4 regions of the Aurantivibrio infirmus genome follow, and region 2 is predicted to be linked to each of the others. Evidence: predicted binding sites of a transcription regulator. Region 2 holds the regulator's gene; each other region holds the start of a gene.

Region 1 (3,212 bases), on a different contig from region 2:
GACAGCAACAACAATTGGCTATCGCTCGTGCATTGATAATGCGACCGAAGCTGCTAATACTCGATGAACCGACCGAAGGTATACAGCCTTCAATTATCAAAGATATCCACAGCGTCATTACCATCCTAAAGCAGCAGGGTGAAATGGGAATTTTATTGGTAGAGCAATATTTTGAATTTGCCCGTGCTTTAGCGGACGAGTATATTGTCATGGATCGGGGCGAGGTCGTATTGGCGGGGAAAGGCTCAGAGATGGAAGAAGAAAAAGTCCGTGGTCATATGACCGTTTAATTTTCGCCAGAATTTCGTCGTTGCGATCTAATCTCTGCCAAAAAAAATAATTAAAATTGTGAGCATTCAAATGAGAAAACCTCTTTTTCGTCATTTTTCAAAAATATTGTTCATCGCCTTAAGTTGCATAATTTTCGCCAATCAGACTTTTTCGCAATCCCGATCTGAGGCTCCCGGTTCAATGACTGAATTGATCATTGGGCAAGGCGAGACTTACCTTGTTACACAGTCCCAATCAGTGCTTAAACTACAAAAACTTTCTATTGGTGATAATGCAACGATACGCTTTAGCGAAGATCTTGATCACTGGTTTGTCGAAGCCCTGGAAACACAGATTGGTGACAATGTTACGATTGATGGAGTCGGATCGTCAGGAGTGAATGGTGATGACGGGGCCGAATGGACTACAGAAGCTTTGAATTGCGGGGTTGGTAGACCTGGTGCTAAGGGCGGCTCCGGTACTCACGGTGAAAACGGCATCCGAATTCAAATGCGTTTAGGTCTGACTAAATTTGGCGCGCTAGCAATTGACACCAGCGGTGGCCATGGCGGTAAAGGTGGTCATGGCGCAAGCGGCCAAAATGCCGGGCAAGAAGCTAACTGTGATCAGGCCGATGGTGGCGATGGAGGGCAAGGCGGTAATGGTGGAAATGGTGGCGATGCCGGTAGCGTTAGGGTTTCACTATGGGATGCAAGTACAAGCACTAAGATCGCGCACGAATCGTTAGCGAATATAACAGTCACTGCAAATGCGGGTGAAGCGGGTCAAGCTGGTGAGGGCGGAGCACAAGGGCAAGGCAGCGAAGGACGTTATGTTAATAGACGCTCGCTCAGCGGTAATAAGCGCTGGTCCCCAGGTGGTAAAAACGGAGTCCAAGGCATACAAGGAAAACCAGGTGAAGATGCCGCTGCAGGGCGAGTCGAGATCGAAGAGCTGTTCCTTGGCAGTGCATCGTTAGCGCCTGCTCCTACTATGGCCCAGGAAAATCCTGAACAAGAAAGGCCTTCCAAGCAAGGATCAAGCACCAATAGCGATACTGAAAGCGCTGAAATTGCAGCGATGAAGAAACAGATTGAAGCCCTCCAAAAGCGTCTAGACGAAATGGAAAAAGCGAACTAGTTCGCTTCTTTATCGTTAAACCCATCCAAAATACTGTCAAATCGCACTGTATGGGTGCAAAAAAACAGGGCATAAATTTATATTTGCCCTGTTTTTGAGCCTCTCCTCTCTTTCCCTAAGATATATTCACGCTCGTTTTTGAGCTAACTCCTTGAAATTGAAGCTAATTAGTAGACTGGCACACTGTGTGCTATCCCTTAGTTCGCAGATTCACTGTACGTCCTGAATTTTGCAGCCGCACCAGTGCGACGCAAATTTAGGGGGAATTAACAATAGAGCTATTAATTAAAGCTAAAAAACAATTATTTTTTGGAGACTAAGAGATGAAGCTTACTAAAAAGTTAACTACCACAATCGCTGCCTCGGCTATTGCAGCAACTATGAGCTTCGCTCCTGTTGCGAATGCAGAACTTGGTGCAAGCGTCAGCGTTGCCAATATGTACCTATGGCGCGGTTTTGATTTAGGAGATGGCTCTGCGGCCGTTTCTGGTGACATCGTGTTAAGTGGCGCTGGTTTTTACGGCGGCGTTTGGGCTTCTTCAGGTGATGATGCTCTTGGTAGTGAATACGACTTATTCGTTGGCTACGGTGGCGAAGTGGGTATTTTTTCTTATGACCTTAGCGTTTGGAACTACAACTACCCCGATGCCGGTTTGAATGGAGCGGGTTTTGGTGCTCAAGACGGAACTGCTGGAGAATTATCAGAAGCAATTTTGTCTTTAGGTCTTGGTCCAGTAAGTTTAACTTACTATGACAATATTGCTGGCGGATCAGGTTATACCTACATTACTTTGGGCGCTACGTTTGGTGCTTTTTCGGTAACGCTTGGCCAACACAGTGACGAGCTTGTTGGAATCTCTGGTGAAAAACCAACTCATTTAGATTTGAGCTATGCGTACAACGACAACGTTTCTTTCACTGTTAGCAAGTTTATTGCAGATGAAGATTTCGTAGATGACGATGCGCAATTCGTAGTTTCTTACAGCCTTCCTATTGAATAAGACAAGCGACAAAAACTGGTGGAATTTTCCACCAGTTTTTTTTGACATTTAATTTTTCAATAGTCTAGGAAAGTTAAGACACCTTTGAGGATATTTTTATGAAACTTGTAACAGCAATCATTAAACCATTTAAGCTCGATGCTGTTCGTGAAGCGCTTTCTGAAATTGGCGTACAGGGAATTACAGTAACTGAAGTAAAAGGTTTTGGTCGTCAGAAAGGCCACACAGAATTATATCGAGGCGCAGAATACGTTGTTGATTTTCTGCCAAAGACAAAACTGGAAGTTGCCGTTGGTGATTCCCAAGTTGATAGCGTAGTAGAGTCGATTAGCAAAACTGCACACAGTGGAAAAATTGGGGACGGCAAGATATTTATTTCTCCACTTGAGCAAGTTGTACGTATTCGCACCGGTGAGACCGGCGAAGACGCTCTATAAAAAACTAATAAATTCCTTTGGAGAATTGCAATGGAAAATCAAATTTTTGAACTCCAGTATGCGATGGACACCTTTTATTTTTTGGTGTGCGGCGCGCTGGTTATGTGGATGGCCGCCGGCTTCTCAATGTTGGAAGCGGGGTTGGTGCGATCCAAAAACACGACTGAAATTTTAACTAAGAACGTTGCCCTATTTGCGGTGGCTTCAACCATGTATATGGTTTGTGGTTACGAGTTTATGTACGGTGGAGGTTACTTTTTATCGGGTGTTGATTCTGTCGAATCTCTTGATGTTGCTGCGGCCTTGGCGGCGAGCGCCGAAAATGGTTTTGATGGCGATTCAGTTTATTCAGGCGCATCTGACT
Region 2 (3,212 bases):
CCGAAAACAAAGAATTCACAAAAAAGATGAGCTGCTAAGAGAATTCAACATCACGCATTTGAAAAGAAATCTTGGCATGGCTCTTTCGGGAGGCGAACGCCGTCGTGTTGAAATCGCTCGAGCCCTCGCTGCTGATCCCGACTTTATTTTGCTTGATGAGCCTTTTGCAGGCGTCGATCCAATTTCAGTTTCCGATATCAAAAATATTATTGCTCACCTCAAGAACCGAGGTATCGGCGTATTGATAACTGATCACAATGTTAGAGAAACCCTTGATATCTGTGAACGCGCTTACATTGTGAGCGAAGGGCAAATAATTGAAGCGGGTAATGCCGAAGCTGTGCTCAATAACAGTACGGTTCAGAAGGTCTACCTGGGCGAAAACTTTCGTTTATAGAGCTTGCGGCCTACTTTTTTAGCTTGAATCAACACAGTTGCTGCTCATACCTTTATAGTTTTTTCTTATTTATCATAGACTTAATACAGCTCAATGCATGTTCAGAGCTGGGCATAAACATTGCTTGTCAAAATTGCCCCTTCCAGGTAGCCTGTCTACACTAAAGATTCAGTGCAAATAACACCGCTTTGTTTGGCTATCTTAATCGAAGGTGAAATATTCCAAGTTTGTCAGGATTTCAAATTGGAATATGTAAGGCCCTCGTCCATTCCTAGCCTCTCAAGCAAAACCCTTAATTAAACTCTTTAGATAACTAAAGTACACGTATCACCCAGAAGTAGAGTTGTTGGATGTCAAACCGAAGAACCAAACCTAGTACATCTCAAGCAAGGAAAGCACGCCTCCACCTGGCAGAATCGAAAAGTCGCCTGCTAATCTTATGAAACAATCGCTGCAACTAAAACTCGGCCATCAGCTCACGATGACCCCCCAACTGCAACAGGCCATTCGGCTGTTACAGTTATCGACTTTAGATCTACAGCAAGAAATTCAAGATGCCCTCGACTCCAATCCAATGCTGGAAATCGAAGAAAATGAGGGTAGCGAGCAAAACGAATCTCGCAACGAAAAAGACCGTAATAATAACGATCAAAATACCACGAATAGCGATGACTTCTCATCGGACAACAATCAACAGCAAGATACTTCGAGTACCGATCTAAACGATGCAAGCTGGGAAGAGAATCTCCCGAATGACTTGCCGGTTGACACCAGTTGGGACGATATTTACCAGCCTTCGAGCTCCACCCCCTCCTCGTCGATGCCGGATAATGATGATTTTGATTTCGACTCTCGCCGTACAGTCACAGAATCGCTTATTGATCACCTCACCTGGCAGCTCAACCTCACTCCCATGTCAGAGCGGGATAATTTTATTGCTCTAGCACTAATCGATGCAATAGAGCCCAGCGGCCTATTATCTACGACCGTTGCCGACATCTATTTGGGGCTACATGACACCCTTGAAGAGCTTGAAGAAGACGAAGTCGTCGCCGTTTTGCACCGCATCCAACAATTTGATCCTCCGGGAGTCGGTGGTCAGAATCTAAGCGAATGCCTCTTAATACAATTAAAACAACTATCACCAGACACAGAACACCTCTCAGCTGCAAAACTGGTGGTACAAGAATACTTAGAATTATTGGGGACTCGTGATTACAAACAGATCATGAGAAAGTCCAAGCTTAAAGAGCATGAACTACGTGATGCAATCCTTCTGATACAAAGTTTAAACCCAAGACCAGGCGACCTAATCAATGCGGGCGAAACTGAATACATTGTGCCCGATGTTTATGTCAGCAAAGAAGATGACCGATGGACAGTACGTCTAAACCCCGAAATTGCACCAAAAATTCGAATCAGTCCGGAATATTCATCGCTTATCAAACGCGCAGACTCCAGTAGTGACAACACCTTTTTACGAGACAACCTGCAAGAAGCACGCTGGTTTTTGAAAAGCCTACAGAGTCGAAACGAAACCTTATTAAAAGTAGCAACCTGTATCGTTGAGAAGCAGCGCGGATTTTTAGATTATGGTGCAGAAGCGATGAAACCCCTGGTACTACACGATGTCGCAGAAACGGTGGGCATGCATGAATCGACGATTTCTCGGGTGACTACGCAAAAGTATATGCATACCCCTCAGGGGATTTTCGAATTAAAATATTTTTTCTCAAGCCATGTGAGCACCGACACAGGCGGTGAATGTTCAAGTACGGCAATCCGCGCTATCATTAAAAAACTGGTTGCGGCGGAGAACCCTAAAAAACCTCTCAGTGACAGCAAAATTGCCGAGCTATTATCTGAACAAGGAATCCAAGTTGCGCGCCGCACCATTGCAAAATACCGTGAATCACTCTCAATCCCCGCATCTAATGAACGAAAAAGGCTTGTCTGATCTTTATCAAAGCAGAATGAAAAATTTTCTGATAGCCTGTGCCAAATGTGTTCTAAAAGCGATCCAAAAAGTGATCAAATTGCCCTTGTTTTTTATCAAAGTATTTTTCAACGGCTGATAGCAGCCTATCATCACCTAGGAGCCACTCTATGCAAATTAACACCAGCGGTCATCACCTAGATCTCACTCCCGCTATAAAGAACTATGTAGACACCAAGTTGCAAAAACTTGAACGACACCACGACCGAATCACCAACGTCAACGTTATCTTGTCCGTTGACAAGCTAGAACAAAAGGCAGAAGCAACCATTCACGCAAGCGGCAAGGAATTTTTTGCTAACGCTAATTCAGAAGACCTTTACGCAGCAATTGATTTGTTATCAGACAAACTGGATCGGCAACTTATTAAACATAAAGAAAAATTAAACAGTCATCGTTAATATTTTTACACTACAATCCCCTGAATCACTAACCACTTTTGAGCGACTTATAGTCGCTCTCAATTTAAATGCCCTACACTTATGCCTGCACCCATGGATATCAAATCTCTTCTTTCGCCGTCACGTACTCTATGTGGCTTATCCGAAGCGAGCAAAAAACGTGTCTTAGAACATGTCGCTAAAGTCATTGCTCAGGATTACCCCGCTCTCAATCCAGATGAACTTTTCCAGCAGTTGATATCAAGAGAGCGCTTAGGTTCAACAGGCATTGGCCAGGGGATCGCTATACCTCATTGCCGTATCTCCAACTGCCCCAACACCATTGCAGCACTAATAAAACTCGACAAACCGGTAGATTTTGGGTCTATTGACGATGCGCCTGTCGATATAGTTTTCGCGCTAGTCGTTCCCGACGAGG
Region 3 (3,212 bases), on a different contig from region 2:
TTACCATCAGAAGAAGCAGAGAAACCGCCTTCGCTATACTGTGGTCGATCTGGGAAACGCAAGGGATCTCTGTTTCTGTATTGCATTGCAAAAACAAAGTTCGTCGTATCTCCACTGCCACCTGTGATAAAGCCAAATGATTGCTGGCCGTAATCATCACCATCAGCGAAATCCGCCTGAGCTTCAATCTCAAAGCCTTCGAAAGACTTCTTAGGGATATAGTTAACAACACCACCAACCGCGTCCGTACCGTAGAGTGCGGCGCCACCATCAGTCAATGTTTCTACCGACTGAAGAAGTAATTGTGGATACAAACTTTGAATTGAACGAGATGCGGAACGACGGCCATCCAACAAAGTCAATGTTGCACCTTCACCTAAACCACGAATGTTAGGTGCAGATACCACACCGCCCTGACCTGTAGCGCCAATAATATTGGACACAGTGTCAACGCCGTAGTTGAAAGGTTGGTTACGGATAATCTCCGCTAAGTTTGGTGTACCTGACTCTTTGATATCAAGGTCAGTCACAATATCAATAGGGTTTGCAGTATCAAAACTGTCGGTACGTTTAATAAACGATCCCGTTACAGTAATTTCTTCTAATGCTTGTTCTTGACCAAAAGCTGGAGTGACGCCTGCGGACAGAGTCAAGCCTGCTATGGCTAGATAGAGTGGTGTTCGCTTCATAAGGAAGATTCCCCCGGGGTTACTAAATTGTTATTAAGGTTATTATCGGGGCGATATCGTTACTCTTTTTTCGTAAAGAGTCAATGGGTAGTTATTCGGAGAAATCTCGATACTATTTTGAGTCGGAAGCCATCAACAAACATGCGCGCCTGTAAAAAAATTAGCCTTAATAATCAAATAGTTACAAAAAAATAAGTGGTAATCGCATACTTTTACCGCCGATGTCAACACCCAACAACATACGTGAAGATCTGCACGGAAAAATGTCCGACTGCCGAGTCATACAGCAGAATAAGTGATGCACTTCCATAATTTTTGCTAATTGGAGCAAGTATAATATCGGGCGTTTATTCGTTGACAATAGACATATGAATGAGCAAACACTAAGGAGCGAACAATCGTTGCGAATACGGATCAACAAACGTCTCGACCTGAAGATTCATCAAGCACTGGTTAGTTGAAATATTTACATTAACCGTGATCATCCGATTTAAATACAATGTAATCCCTCCTGAAAAATCTCTTCAAGAACTCATACCCTTCAAGTTTTAACGCACCAATAATGACAAGCCCGCCCTTTTTTCTCGCTTTTTTTGTTTTTTAAATTCCAAAGTTCGCTGTTTCCTGCACCAAGAAGAACACAGAAGCGCACTCTTTAAGTTCGCCAACAAAATAATTTGAATTTGCATTTGTTAATTTGTTGAATTTCATAATGTTTTTTTTCATCAAAATAAAATAAAAATGTTGGCAGACGTTTTGCTAAGAGGATTACAAGAAAAACAGTGTGATGAAAAAACATAATGTTATTAAGTTTCAAATTTTGAGATATAACCAAATTCCACAACACAAAGAGTCAAAGAACTCTAAAAGCAGAGAGTAAAAAACTGAGCACGAAACTTGGCCTAGTTGCCAAAGATGTTAAGTGCCATGACATCAATATCCATTTGGAGAAAAATATGAAGACCGCTTTACATTCAATCTGTTTAACTGGGGCAGCACTTGCGCTTATATCGCCGGTAAGTTTTGGGGCCGAGTCAATTACGGAAGTGTTTGAAGAAAGTAAAATTACGCTCAACCTTCGTTTGCGTTTCGAAGATGTCGATGTAGACGGAGTTAACGATCGAGATTTGTTGTCTTTAAAAACCCGACTGACTTATTCAACCGGAGAACTAAAAGGTTTAAGCGGTTTATTGGAGATGGACGACGTAACACACTTTAGTGACTTTGAAGGTGGCGTCGCTGACCCAGAAGGTACTGAAGTCAATCAAGTCTACCTAGCATATAAAAACTGGGATACGACCTTTAAGTATGGAAGACAAAGAATTATTTTAGACAATCAACGCTTTGTTGGCGGTGTTGGCTTTAGACAAAATGAACAAACCTATGATGGCTTTAGCGTTTCGAATACAAGTATTGGCGACACCGAATTTTTTCTCGCCAACATAGATAATGTCAATAGGATTTTTGGTGAATCAGTCGCGATTGGCGACCATGAGAACTCTACAATCTTGTTTAACGCAAAATATTCTGGCTTGTCCTTTGGTGCAATAACCGCTTACGCCTATCTAATGGATAACAAAGATGCTGCGGGCTTATCTAACGATACCTACGGTATTCGGTTTGCGGGTAAGCAAGACATTTTCAGTTACGCTCTAGAATACGCAACGCAGAGTGATGCGGATAACAACCCGGCAAATTATGACGCGAACTACACGCTAGTAGAAGGCGGCGCTAAACTCGGCCCAGTCAATGTAACCTTGGGCTATGAAGTTTTAGGCACTGACGGCACCAACGGAAGATTTATTACTCCGCTTGCTACCTTGCATGCCTTTCAAGGCTGGACTGATGTATTTCTTGGTGGCGGATCTGGAAACGTTGCGGGCGGCATCGAAGATATCTATCTAAAGGCGGCAGCGAAATTTGCTGGATTAAATTTCTTGGTAATTTATCACCAACTGGGCGCGGACGATGATTCGGCCAACGGTGGAATCGATGATTATGGTTCTGAAATTGGTTTTCAAGTTGCCAAATCTTGGGAGCACTACGGATTAAGTTTCAAAATCGCGGACTACAGCGCAGATGATTTTGCACTTGATACTCGAAAATTCTGGCTTACCGCTACGGCGAAATTTTAAACTGAACAATAAAAAAGACGAGGCAAAGCTTCGTCTTTTTTATTTATTTCTTCGTAACCACCATCGCCAAAATTTCTTCAACGGCATTATCTGCCAAAGACTGCAACTCAACTAAAGTCCGATCTTGGATAGGATGAGGAACAAAAGTTCTCGCTGCATCAAAGTTTAGTGAACTCGCTTGCATCTTTGCCGCATCTTTAAACTCCGATGAAGCAATAAACCCTGATGGAATTCCACGGCTTTCGAGATCTGCTATGTCATGCAAACTGCACGACGTACAAGATCCTCAGTCAGCCAACCCTTCAATGAGAACATCACATTCCACACTGATTTGCTGCTTAAGTTCCGTGGGAGCTATACGCGTAAAAGTTGGTTTCTTATAGCGCTT
Region 4 (3,212 bases), on a different contig from region 2:
TGGCTTTTATCGCTATGGATTATGTGAAAGGTGTGGCCTTGAGCGATCACGTTTCAGTTGATAGTTTATTGCCGGTTAAGGTTGTTTGCCAAATAGTGAGTGAGGTCGCTGACGCCTTAGATTATGCACATCGTCAAAAAATTATTCATCGAGATATTAAGCCAGGTAATATTCTATACAGGGCCGATACTGATGAAATTAAAGTGACGGATTTTGGTGTAGCGCGAATAGTTGACAGTGCTCGTACCAATACCGGTGATATTCTGGGTAGTCCATTGTATATGTCACCCGAGCAACTCAAAGGTGAAAAAGTAGGGGAACAAAGTGATATTTATAGTCTGGGAGTGACATTTTTTCAGCTCTTAACCGGAGATTTACCCTTCAACGGGGAGAATATAGCGAACTTGACCTACAACATCATTCATCAGAAGCATAAGAGCGTAAGAGATATTCGCCCGGTATTGCCGGTAGGATTAACAAGAATTGTTAATAGGGCGCTGCATAAAGAGCCTGGTAAGCGTTATACTTCGGGTTCCGATTTTTCGAAAGCAATAAAAAAATTATTAGTTGATTTATAAATCCCGCGAATTAAAATCGACTGTTTAATGTTCGGCAGGTGGCTTTGATTATAGTGGTAGAGGCGAGAGTATGGCATTTCTAGTTCAGTTAGTTGATGACGTAGTGGTGAATCGTTTTGAGATTAATAACGATAAGCTGACCATCGGCCGTCATCCCTCAAATGATATTCATATCGATGAAGACGCTATCAGTGGGTATCATGCTGTGGCTTCTGGTAGTACCAACCCACATTTTAAAGATTATAAAGAATACTTTATCGAAGATTTAAACAGCACCAACGGTACGTTCGTGAATGATGAAAAAGTAATTGGTAAAGTACGTCTTCATCACAATGATTTACTAAGAATGGCTTGGAATAAATTTAAATTTATTGATGAGTTAGAAGGCGAATTAGAAAAAACCGTTCATATGATTAAAGATGTCTGATTACTTGAAGCCAGGAAAAATTAACAACAACTTCTTATAACGAGCGAAAAGTTAACACCTGAAAAAAGTTCACGCCTGTAAAAATTTTAAAAGCTAGAGCCCGGAGATTGTAAAAACTCCAATTCCTCCTCCGTTGATTTTCTTCCCAATATTTCATTTCGATGAGGATAACGTCCGAATCGATCGATGATTTCTTTGTGTTTGCGTTCATGCTCAATATTGTTTTCGCCTTTATTGTTGCTAAATAATTCCATCGCTTGTCGGTGAACCACAAGAGATTCGCTGTGCATGTAGGGCATGTAGATAAATGTACGTTGCGCCGGGGGAAGCTCTTGATCTGCACCGATGGCAACGGCTTCTTGCGCGAGAGCCAAAGCTAAGGGGTCGCAAGCCCAAGCTTGAGCATTATCGCGAAAAATATTTCTCGAGAATTGATCAAGAATAATAATTTCGGCTAGACGTCCTTGGGCTGTCAGACGCCAGCTATATAATTCACACTGTGCTGCGCTACGATGGATATCACCAAAGCGCAATCGAATTTCTTCATCGAGTGCAGAGTCCTTTACCCACCAAGATTTTGGTGTCAATTCTTGAAACCAGAAGTCAATAATTTGTTGATCTTGCTGCATTCGATTTACTCCAGCTCTGAAAACCAATAACTTGACGCCACTTCGTGATCAAGGATCTTACCGGCTTGGGTTTATTTATCAATATGAACCTTGTTGTAATCAACTTGAGATTCTAAAACGGTGTTGGCATCGCATTTGCAATTTCCTCCCCGTAAGTGCAATTGAAGATGAATAATATAACCATGATGCCCAAGCGCTAAGTCGTTTTTAATACCTGGGTAGAAGCACACAAATTTGTAAACAGAAACAGGTGTAGAGAGGCCGCTAATGAGTGTCAATGTCAATCAAAGTGAAAAATTACTGTCACTCGAAACCTCCGTGCTGAAGCCGAAACAACAGCATTCGGATAGTGCAGCTGCGGATAATCACGAGAGGCAGGATTTTCGTTCGGCCTTTGAAGAACAGCGTAAAGAGCGTGACCTAGAGATAAAACGTACGGTGAAGAAAAGCATCGAAAACAGGCGTGAATCAGCAGAAATTCAACAAGATAGGGTCGAGGCAAGAAACGCGCAAAGCAGCCGTCTCGAAGAGAAAAGAAGCGCGCTGAGAATCGAGGATGAAAAAAGAAACGAAGCGTCAGAACAGTTTCAAAAAGAAAATTCGCCGGCACAACGGGAAGAAGTCACAGCAAGTCGTTCGCAACGCGAAGGTCAAAGCGAGAAGGAAAATGAGCGAGTCAATACTCCTTCTAATCAGCAAATCGATAAGCGTGTTGATAAGGCTCGGCGAGAAGAAAAAGTAGAAACTCCACAATCCGAGACGGTGTTGAGATCAGAACCGCTTGAGAGAACACAAACGGCAGAAGCGGCAGCAATTGATGACGAAAGCGGCAAACTATTACCGCCTAACAAGTCACCCGAAATAGCGGAGAAAATACAGGCGGGCTTGTCGAGCGAATCATACTCAGAATACGTGGCGCTAGAAAATACACTTGAAAACGCCACGACGGGGCGCACTTTAAAAGGTAAGGCCTTGGCAGGGAACGTCTTAGAAGAGAACGTCTTACAAGGGAATGTCTTAGAACAAGAGCAAGTCACTTCTGATCAGGCCATCGCCCGTGCTAACGATTCGAAAGACCCTCTTGGTGATCGGCCGTTAACGCAAAATCTTACGCCAAGTTCTGTTCAGAGCGCTGTCACCTCAAATCCAGAAGTACTTGGTAATGCAAATCCACAGACAAGCGTCGCTATTGAAGAAAACATAACTTCAGCTGATCAGCGGGAAATTGGCTTGCAAAAAGCAACGGCGGAATCGGGGCCCTTGGATGTTTCTTCGCTTGATGAGCATGGAGAGTCAAGCGGAAATGAAAAAACTACTATGCAATCACAGCAAGTTAACCTACCCGTTGATCAAGACCAAGCTGCCGATGTTGCGGATAACTTGAAAGAGTTAAAGGCCGATGAACAATTGAATCCGATGAAGAATTATAAAATTAACGATCAAAATATTTACGCGCACTCACGCATTAGTGGAGATAAAAACCCCGCTAATGAAAGCAAAGCTAGTATCTTGAATGAAAAAACTGACCCCGGCCATTTTGTTAATCTAAAAAGTACGCAAACTACTACCGGCCCGCAA

Evidence for each region. Region 2 encodes sigma-54, which starts transcription at its own class of promoters, with help from an activator protein. Its sites were predicted from a motif close to TGGCACANNNNTTGCNNT; they were not measured.
Region 1: ACYUCY_RS00140 (TorF family putative porin) is a predicted target of sigma-54. The motif match lies at 1,587-1,604, and genes of this name have one in related genera.
Region 3: ACYUCY_RS10785 (alginate export family protein) is a predicted target of sigma-54. The motif match lies at 1,435-1,452, and genes of this name have one in related genera.
Region 4: ACYUCY_RS09285 (flagellar hook-length control protein FliK) is a predicted target of sigma-54. The motif match lies at 1,759-1,776, and genes of this name have one in related genera.

What each region holds. Positions count from the first base shown of each region.
Region 1 is NZ_BAAFSK010000001.1:32,319-35,530, forward strand. Features, by position in the region: gene urtE (urea ABC transporter ATP-binding subunit UrtE) at 1-290, shown strand, start outside; gene ACYUCY_RS00135 (hypothetical protein) at 472-1,410, shown strand; gene ACYUCY_RS00140 (TorF family putative porin) at 1,734-2,411, shown strand; gene glnK (P-II family nitrogen regulator) at 2,510-2,848, shown strand; gene ACYUCY_RS00150 (ammonium transporter) at 2,879-3,212, shown strand, end outside.
Region 2 is NZ_BAAFSK010000007.1:94,394-97,605, reverse strand. Features, by position in the region: gene lptB (LPS export ABC transporter ATP-binding protein) at 1-397, shown strand, start outside; gene ACYUCY_RS15690 (RNA polymerase factor sigma-54) at 837-2,354, shown strand; gene hpf (ribosome hibernation-promoting factor, HPF/YfiA family) at 2,504-2,794, shown strand; gene ACYUCY_RS15680 (PTS sugar transporter subunit IIA) at 2,888-3,212, shown strand, end outside.
Region 3 is NZ_BAAFSK010000004.1:300,656-303,867, forward strand. Features, by position in the region: gene ACYUCY_RS10780 (TonB-dependent receptor domain-containing protein) at 1-689, opposite strand, end outside; gene ACYUCY_RS10785 (alginate export family protein) at 1,646-2,824, shown strand; gene ACYUCY_RS10790 (UGSC family (seleno)protein) at 2,868-3,212, opposite strand, start outside.
Region 4 is NZ_BAAFSK010000003.1:566,818-570,029, reverse strand. Features, by position in the region: gene ACYUCY_RS09300 (serine/threonine-protein kinase) at 1-578, shown strand, start outside; gene ACYUCY_RS09295 (FHA domain-containing protein) at 649-1,005, shown strand; gene ACYUCY_RS09290 (DUF924 family protein) at 1,092-1,634, opposite strand; gene ACYUCY_RS09285 (flagellar hook-length control protein FliK) at 1,902-3,212, shown strand, end outside.